DNA from 2 places in the Methylocystis sp. JR02 genome. Region 2 is predicted to be linked to the other one. Evidence: predicted binding sites of a transcription regulator. Region 2 holds the regulator's gene; the other holds the start of a gene.
What was found. The regulator PhoB, encoded in region 2, activates phosphate uptake and scavenging genes when phosphate is short. The targets are predictions, from matches to a motif close to TGTCATNNANCTGTCAT.

Region 1 (3,406 bases), 2.3 Mb from region 2:
GGCTCGGGCCTGTCGTCTGCGCCGGGGTCGGGCAGGCGTTTCAAGGGCGGGGGAGGGGTCGGCACATCCTTCTTGGCTTCGGCGAGCGGCGGATGGGGCTTGGTCTCGCTCTCCTTGGCGACCTTGTCGACGCGCGGCGCGGGCTTTGGATCGCGCGCCGTCTTCTCGCCCTTCGTTACTTGCGTGAGCGCGTCGTCGGTGACGACCTCGACTGGGATCGTCTCCGGGGCGTCCTCGAATTTCCGCGCGTCAGAGAACAAGACAAGCGCCGCCACCAGCAGGCCCGCATGGGCCGCGGAGGAGATGACGACGCCTGGCTCGGAGCGCGAAACTCTCATTCGAGCCTCACTTCTTCTCCTGCTCCGTCACCAGAGCGACTTTCTTGTAGCCCGCCGTGGTGACGAGCGACATGACCTCGGCCACGCGGCCGTAATTCACCGCCTTGGAGCCGCGCACATAGATGCGCTCGTCGAAGCCCTGTTTCGCCGCGTCCTTGAGCTTGTCGAGAAGCTGTGCCACCTCGACCGGCTGATCCATCAGGAAGATCTGGCCCTTGTCGTCGATGGCGATCGAGACAGGCTTCTGGTCGATATTGAGCTGGCCCGCCTTGGTCTGCGGCAGATCGACGGCGACGCCGGTCGCGAGCAAGGGCGCCGCGACCATGAAGATGATGAGCAGCACCAGCATGACGTCGATGAAGGGCGTCATGTTGATTTCGGCCATGGCGCCATAGCGCGGCACGCCGCGGCGGCGCCTGCCGCCCTTGCGTCCGGGAGCGGAAACCGAGGCGCCCATGGGTCAGGCCGCCCGATCGCGGTTGGCCGCGTGCTGGTCGATCTGGCGGGAGAGAATGGCCGAGAATTCGTCGGCGAAGCTCTCCATGCGCGCCTGGGCCTTGGCGACGTCGCCCTGCATCTTATTGTAGGCGATGAGCGCCGGAATGGCGGCGAAAAGGCCGATGGCGGTGGCGAGCAGCGCTTCCGCAATGCCCGGCGCCACGACGGCGAGGGAGGTGTTCTTCGAGGCGGCGATCGAGCGGAAGGAGGTCATGATGCCCCAGACCGTGCCGAAGAGGCCGACGAAGGGGCCGGCCGAGGCGACCGTCGCGAGCACGAGCAGATTGGATTCGAGCTTCTCGACCTCGCGGGCGATGGAGACGTCGAGCACTTTCTCGATGCGCGCCTGCAGGCCCATGAAGCTGGCGCTGGCGCCTGTCTGGAAGGAGCGCTTCCATTCCTTCATCGCTGCGACGAAGAGCGTCGCCATGCCGGTGGTCGGGCGCTCGGAGAGCTTGCCGTAGAGCTCCTCGAGCGAATTGCCGGACCAGAAGCTCTCCTCGAAACGATCCATCGCCCGGCGAAGGCGCGCAAAGAGCAGCGTCTTGTCGATAATGATCGCCCAGCACCAGACCGAGGCGAGGAGCAGGCCCACCATCACGAATTTCACGACGATATGCGCGCCCCAGAACATGCTCCAGATGGTGATGTCGGCGGCGGGGGCGGCGCCTGCGGCTGTCGCGGCGATGTCGGTTGGATTCATGATTTGTCCTTGAAGCGGAATGGCGCGCGCTTGCAGTATCAGCAGCGCCCCTTATTCCCCGCGATTCCGCCCTTTTCTGGGCCGCGGGTGCGGCGCACAACGATACTTATCGCGGAAGAATTAACAAGCGGTAAGGGTTAAAGAACCTTGAAAAATGGGTTCGGCGGCTCGTGGATTCCGCGCGCCTCGTCACGCGCGTGTCACATCATTGCTGAAATGTTTCTTCAGACCAATTCTAACCTTTCGAAGCATCGCCATGAAACTCCCTTTCCTTTCCGCCATCGTCGCCGCTTGCGCACTTTCCGCCAGCGCCGCTTTTTCGCTCGATCTGGAGCTCTCGCCCTATAAGCGTCTGCCGTCGCTTTCGGGAAAGCTGAAGTCGGTCGGCTCCGACACAATGCTCCATGAGATGGAGCTCTGGGCCGACGGGTTCAAAACCATTTACCCGGGCGTGCAAATCGAAATCGACGGCAAAGGCTCGAACACTGCGCCGCCGGCGCTGCTCTCGGGCGAGGCGCAGCTTGGCCCCATGTCGCGCCAAATGACAGTCGACGAGATCGACGCCTTCGAGGCGAAATTCGGATACAAGCCCACCGCCGTTTTGGTCGCCGTCGACGCCCTAGCGATCTATGTGCACAAGGATAATCCGATTACATGCTTCGCCATGGAGGAGGTCGAGCGCATTTTTTCCGCCGATCCCAAAAATGGCGACGGGAAGAGCATTCACACCTGGGGAGAGCTGGGATTGACCGGCGAATGGGCGCGCAAACCCATCACAATGTACAGCCGCAATTCTCTTTCGGGCACGCATAAACTCTTCAAGCAGCAAGCGCTCGGCGGCGCCGATTTCAAGACCACCGTGCATATGGAGCCGGGTTCCGAGGCGGTCGTGAGCGCCGTGTCGGCGGACGCCGCGGCGATCGGCTACTCGGGCATTGGCTACAAGACCAGCGGCGTGCGCGCCGTTCCCGTGGCGCAAAGCCAGGGCAAGAAGTGCTACGACACCTCTTTCGAGAGCGCTTATACGCGCAAATATCCGCTCGCGCGTGGGCTCTACGTTTATTTGATGAAAGACCCAAAGGCGCCGATGGACACGCTCTCTGGCGAATTCGTCAAATATATTCTCTCGAAGGACGGCCAGACGCAGGCCAAGCGCGGGGGCTATTATCCGATAACGCGCAATATTCGCGAACACGAGCTGACGCGTTTGGGCCTTCTCGTTTCGGCGGAGTGATACCTGATCCGCTTGATTGGTTCGCTGTCCCCGCCGTCATTTGCGAGGAGGCAGAGCCGACGAAGCAATCCAGGGCCGCATCGCAGCCCTGGATTGCTTCGCTTCGCTCGCAATGACGGGCTCTGGGCAAACCCAGCGTATTTGTGGGCTCTGGATTCCCCGGTCAGCTCGCCGGGAATGATTCAAGCCCCAATTCGAACCGCTCAAACGGAAAATGCGCAGCTCAGCGGGCGAGCACGTTTTCGAATTTCGCTCTTACGTCCGGCGGCAAGCGTTTGGCGCGGCCGCTCTCGACGCAGACAACTTTGACGACCGCCGTCGCCAGCGTTTCTACGCCGCGAAGCACGCGCTGTTCCAGCGACAGCGAGGCGCCGCCGAGTTCGAGCACGCGCGTTTCGACCGACAGCGCGTCGTCCATCACCGCCGGCCGCAGGAATTCGAGCTGCATCGCCCGCACCACGAAGAATGTCGGGGCGTCCGCGCCGCCTTCGAGCAGGGGGCGTTGATCAATGCCGATCGACCGCAAAAGCTCCGTGCGCCCGCGCTCCATGAAGCGGATATAGGAGGCGTGATAGACGAGGCCGGAGGCGTCGGTGTCTTCCCAATAGACGCGGACGGGGAGGGTATGGGGCA
Region 2 (3,406 bases):
TCGCGAGCGTGCGCCCGTGAAAGGCGCCTTCGAAGGTAATGAGGCGGTAGCGCTCCGGCTGGCCATTCGCCGCATGATATTTGCGCGCCGTTTTGATGGCGCATTCCACGGCCTCGGCGCCGGAATTCACGAAGAAGACCGTTTCGGCGAAGGTGACGGCGACAAGGCGCTGCGCGAGACGCTCGGCCTCGGGGATGCGGAAGAGATTGGAGACGTGCCAGGGCTTTTCAGCGGCGGCCTTGAGTGTTTCGACGAGATGCGGGTGGTCATGGCCAAGCGACAGCACAGCGACGCCTGAAGCGAAATCCAGGTAGCGGTCGCCGTTCTCCGCGAACAGCCATGCGCCTTCGCCCCGCGTAAAGGCGACGTCGGCGCGCGCATAAGTCGGATAGAGCGCAGATGTCAAAATTATGCTCCAAGCCAACAGATCCGCCGTTTGGCGGTCGGGCCAAAAAACAAAGCGCCGCCCTTTCGGGGCGGCAGTTTGAGAAGGCGATTTTATGCGGGCGCGCTGTTTCGGTCAAATCCTAACGTCGCAGCCAACTTGGCTGGCGCGCCAGAGGCGTTTTTCGTTCCAATTCCGGCGCGGAGTGAGTCGTCGCGGCAACACTCTGCGCACAAAGCGCTCAGAAAGGCTGTGCAGAACGCGCCCTTTGGCTTGCCAGCGACTCTTGCCCGTGATTCAAAGGTTTTGTTAAGTTTTTCCCGCCGGCGCGGTAGCGTTGTTTCCGCCTGGCGTCCCTCGAGTTTCGATGCGCGCGACGTCGCCGCTGGTTCGCTCCGGCGCAGCGAGGGTTGGTGGATTCTGTCCGGTTGCGCGCTCGAACCGGCCGCTTGGAGGTCAAAATGTCTTGGACCGATGAACGCGTCGAGCTGCTGCGTAAGCTTTGGAGCGACGGTCTCAGCGCGAGTCAGGTCGCAGCGGAGCTTGGTCCCGGCATCACGCGCAATGCGGTGATCGGCAAGATTCACCGTCTTGGCCTCGCCGAGCGCGCCAAGACGGCCAGCGCGCCGCGACCCCGCGCCGCAAAGCCGGCGTCGCGCCAGGCGGCGGTTTCCGCCCCCGTGGCTGCGGCTCCGCGCGTCGGCGGGCACGCCGTGCACGGCAATGTCGCCCTCGCCTTCGCGCCCGAGACGGTCGTGGTGGCGCGCGTGACGCCGGATACGGAAGTCGTCGTCCCGATGTCCGAGCGCGTGACGATCATGGAGCTGCGCGAGTCGATGTGCCGCTGGCCGATGGGCGATCCGACGTCGCCCGAGTTCCGCTTCTGCGGCGGCAAATCCCCGATCGGCGGCGGGCCCTATTGCGCGCATCACGCCCGCATCGCCTATCAGCCGGCGCAGGATCGCCGTCGCGCGCGCGATCAGCTCAGGGCGCCGCGTTACGCCTGATAAAGCTCGGGCGCGCGATCGGCTGCGGCCGACGTCACTCCCGGCCGAAGGTCTCGTCGAAGGAATAGCCGGAGCCGCGCACGGTGCGGATCGGGTCTTTTTCGCGGCCGCGGATGAGCGCCTTGCGAAGCCGGCCGACATGCACGTCGACCGTGCGCTCGTCGATCTCCGCCGACATGCCCCAGACGCTGTCGAGGAGCTGGGCGCGGGTGAAGACGCGCCCGGGCTTCTCCATGAAATATTCGAGCAGCCGGAACTCGGTCGGGCCCAGATGGATTTCACGCCCCGAGCGGCGCACGCGGCGCGTCTCGCGGTCGAGGTCGATGTCGCCCAGCGTCAGCTTGGAGGCGACGCGCTCCGGCCGGGCGCGACGCAGCAAAGCGCGCACGCGCGCCATCAGCTCCGGCGTCGAGAACGGCTTCACCACATAGTCGTCGGCGCCGACCGATAGCCCACGCACGCGCTCGGCCTCCTCGCCGCGCGCCGTCAGCATGATGATCGGCATGTCGCGCGCGGTGTCGCGCGCGCGCAGGCGCCGGCAGATTTCGAGGCCCGAGACGCCGGGCAGCATCCAGTCGAGCAGCATCAGGTCGGGCGGCGACTCCGCGATGCGCAGCTCGGCTTCGTCGCCATTATCGACATGCTCGACCTGATAGCCTTCGGCCTCCAGATTATAAACCAGCAGAGTCGCGAGCGGGACCTCGTCCTCGACGACGAGAATCCTCGGGGCGCGGTCGCTCTTGCCATCGCGGGCGCCGGTCGGCGCGGTGGTCGCGTCACTCATGCGATGCGTCGCCCCCTGCGCCCAGAACGCCCGGCCGCGCCTTGGGGCGCTCGAGCGGCATGGATTCGCCTGTCACGAGATAGACGATCGTCTCGGCGATATTGGTCGTGTGATCGCCGATGCGCTCGAGATTCTTCGAGCAGAACAGAAGATGCGTGCAGAAGGAGATGTTGCGGGGATCTTCCATCATGAAGGTGAGAAGATCGCGAAACACCGAGTCTTCCAGCGCGTCGAGATCTGCGTCGTTCATCCAGACGGTGCGGGCGCGTTCCTCGTCGCGCAGCGCATAGGCGTCGAGCGCGTCCTTGAGCTGCGTCGCGGCGATTTCATGCATCGACTTCAAGCCGACGATGGCGCGCGGCAAACGCGCCTCAGAGGCGATCTTGAGCGTGCGCTTGGCGATGTTCTTGGCGAGGTCGCCGATCCGCTCGATGTCGCCGGAGATGCGGATCGCGGCGATGCATTCGCGCAGATCGATCGCCAGCGGTTGCCGCCGCGCGATCGTCATGACCGCGCTTTCTTCGATCTCACGCTGAAGCGTGTCGAGCCGCGCGTCGCTTGCGACGACTTGCTTTGCGAGCTCGACGTCGAGGTTGGACAGCGCGTCCATGGCCTCGGCCAGCATTTTTTCGGCAACGCCGCCCATCTCGGAGATGCGACGTCCCAGCGACTCGAGGTCGCGGTCATAGGACTTGACGGTGTGGTCAGTCATCGCTCGTTCCTTAAATGAGCTTCAGCCGAAGCGGCCGGTGATGTAATCCTGCGTGCGCTTTTCTCTCGGCCGGTTGAAGACGTCGTCCGTGTCGCCGAATTCGATGAGCTCGCCCAGATACATGAATGCGGTGTAGTCGGAGACGCGCACCGCCTGTTGCATATTATGGGTCACGATCGCGATCGTGTATCTCGTCGAGAGCTCCTCGATCAGCTCTTCGACCTTCGCCGTCGAGATCGGATCCAGCGCCGAGCAGGGCTCGTCGAAGAGCATGACCTCGGGTTGCACGGCGACGCTGCGGGCGATGCACAGGCGCTGCTGCTGGCCGCCGGAAAGGCCGAGCCCGCTCGCCTGCAGCTTGTCTTTCACTTCGTCCCAGAGCGCCGCGCCGCGCAGCGCCTCCTCGACGCGAACGTCCATATCGGCGCGCGACAATTTCTCGTAGAGACGGATGCCGAAGGCGACATTCTCATAGATCGACATCGGGAAGGGCGTCGGCTTCTGGAAGATCATGCCGA

Region 1: the regulator PhoB is predicted to act here: its motif matches at 1,727-1,743, upstream of QNA11_RS04070 (PstS family phosphate ABC transporter substrate-binding protein).

Annotation. Positions count from the first base shown of each region.
Region 1 is NZ_JASIRC010000001.1:874,754-878,159, forward strand. Features, by position in the region: gene tolA (cell envelope integrity protein TolA) at 1-338, opposite strand, end outside; gene QNA11_RS04060 (ExbD/TolR family protein) at 346-795, opposite strand; gene tolQ (protein TolQ) at 799-1,539, opposite strand; gene QNA11_RS04070 (PstS family phosphate ABC transporter substrate-binding protein) at 1,796-2,773, shown strand; gene ybgC (tol-pal system-associated acyl-CoA thioesterase) at 2,997-3,406, opposite strand, start outside.
Region 2 is NZ_JASIRC010000001.1:3,169,862-3,173,267, reverse strand. Features, by position in the region: gene QNA11_RS15110 (aspartate aminotransferase family protein) at 1-406, opposite strand, end outside; gene QNA11_RS15105 (GcrA family cell cycle regulator) at 847-1,392, shown strand; gene phoB (phosphate regulon transcriptional regulator PhoB) at 1,427-2,176, opposite strand; gene phoU (phosphate signaling complex protein PhoU) at 2,169-2,888, opposite strand; gene pstB (phosphate ABC transporter ATP-binding protein PstB) at 2,910-3,406, opposite strand, start outside.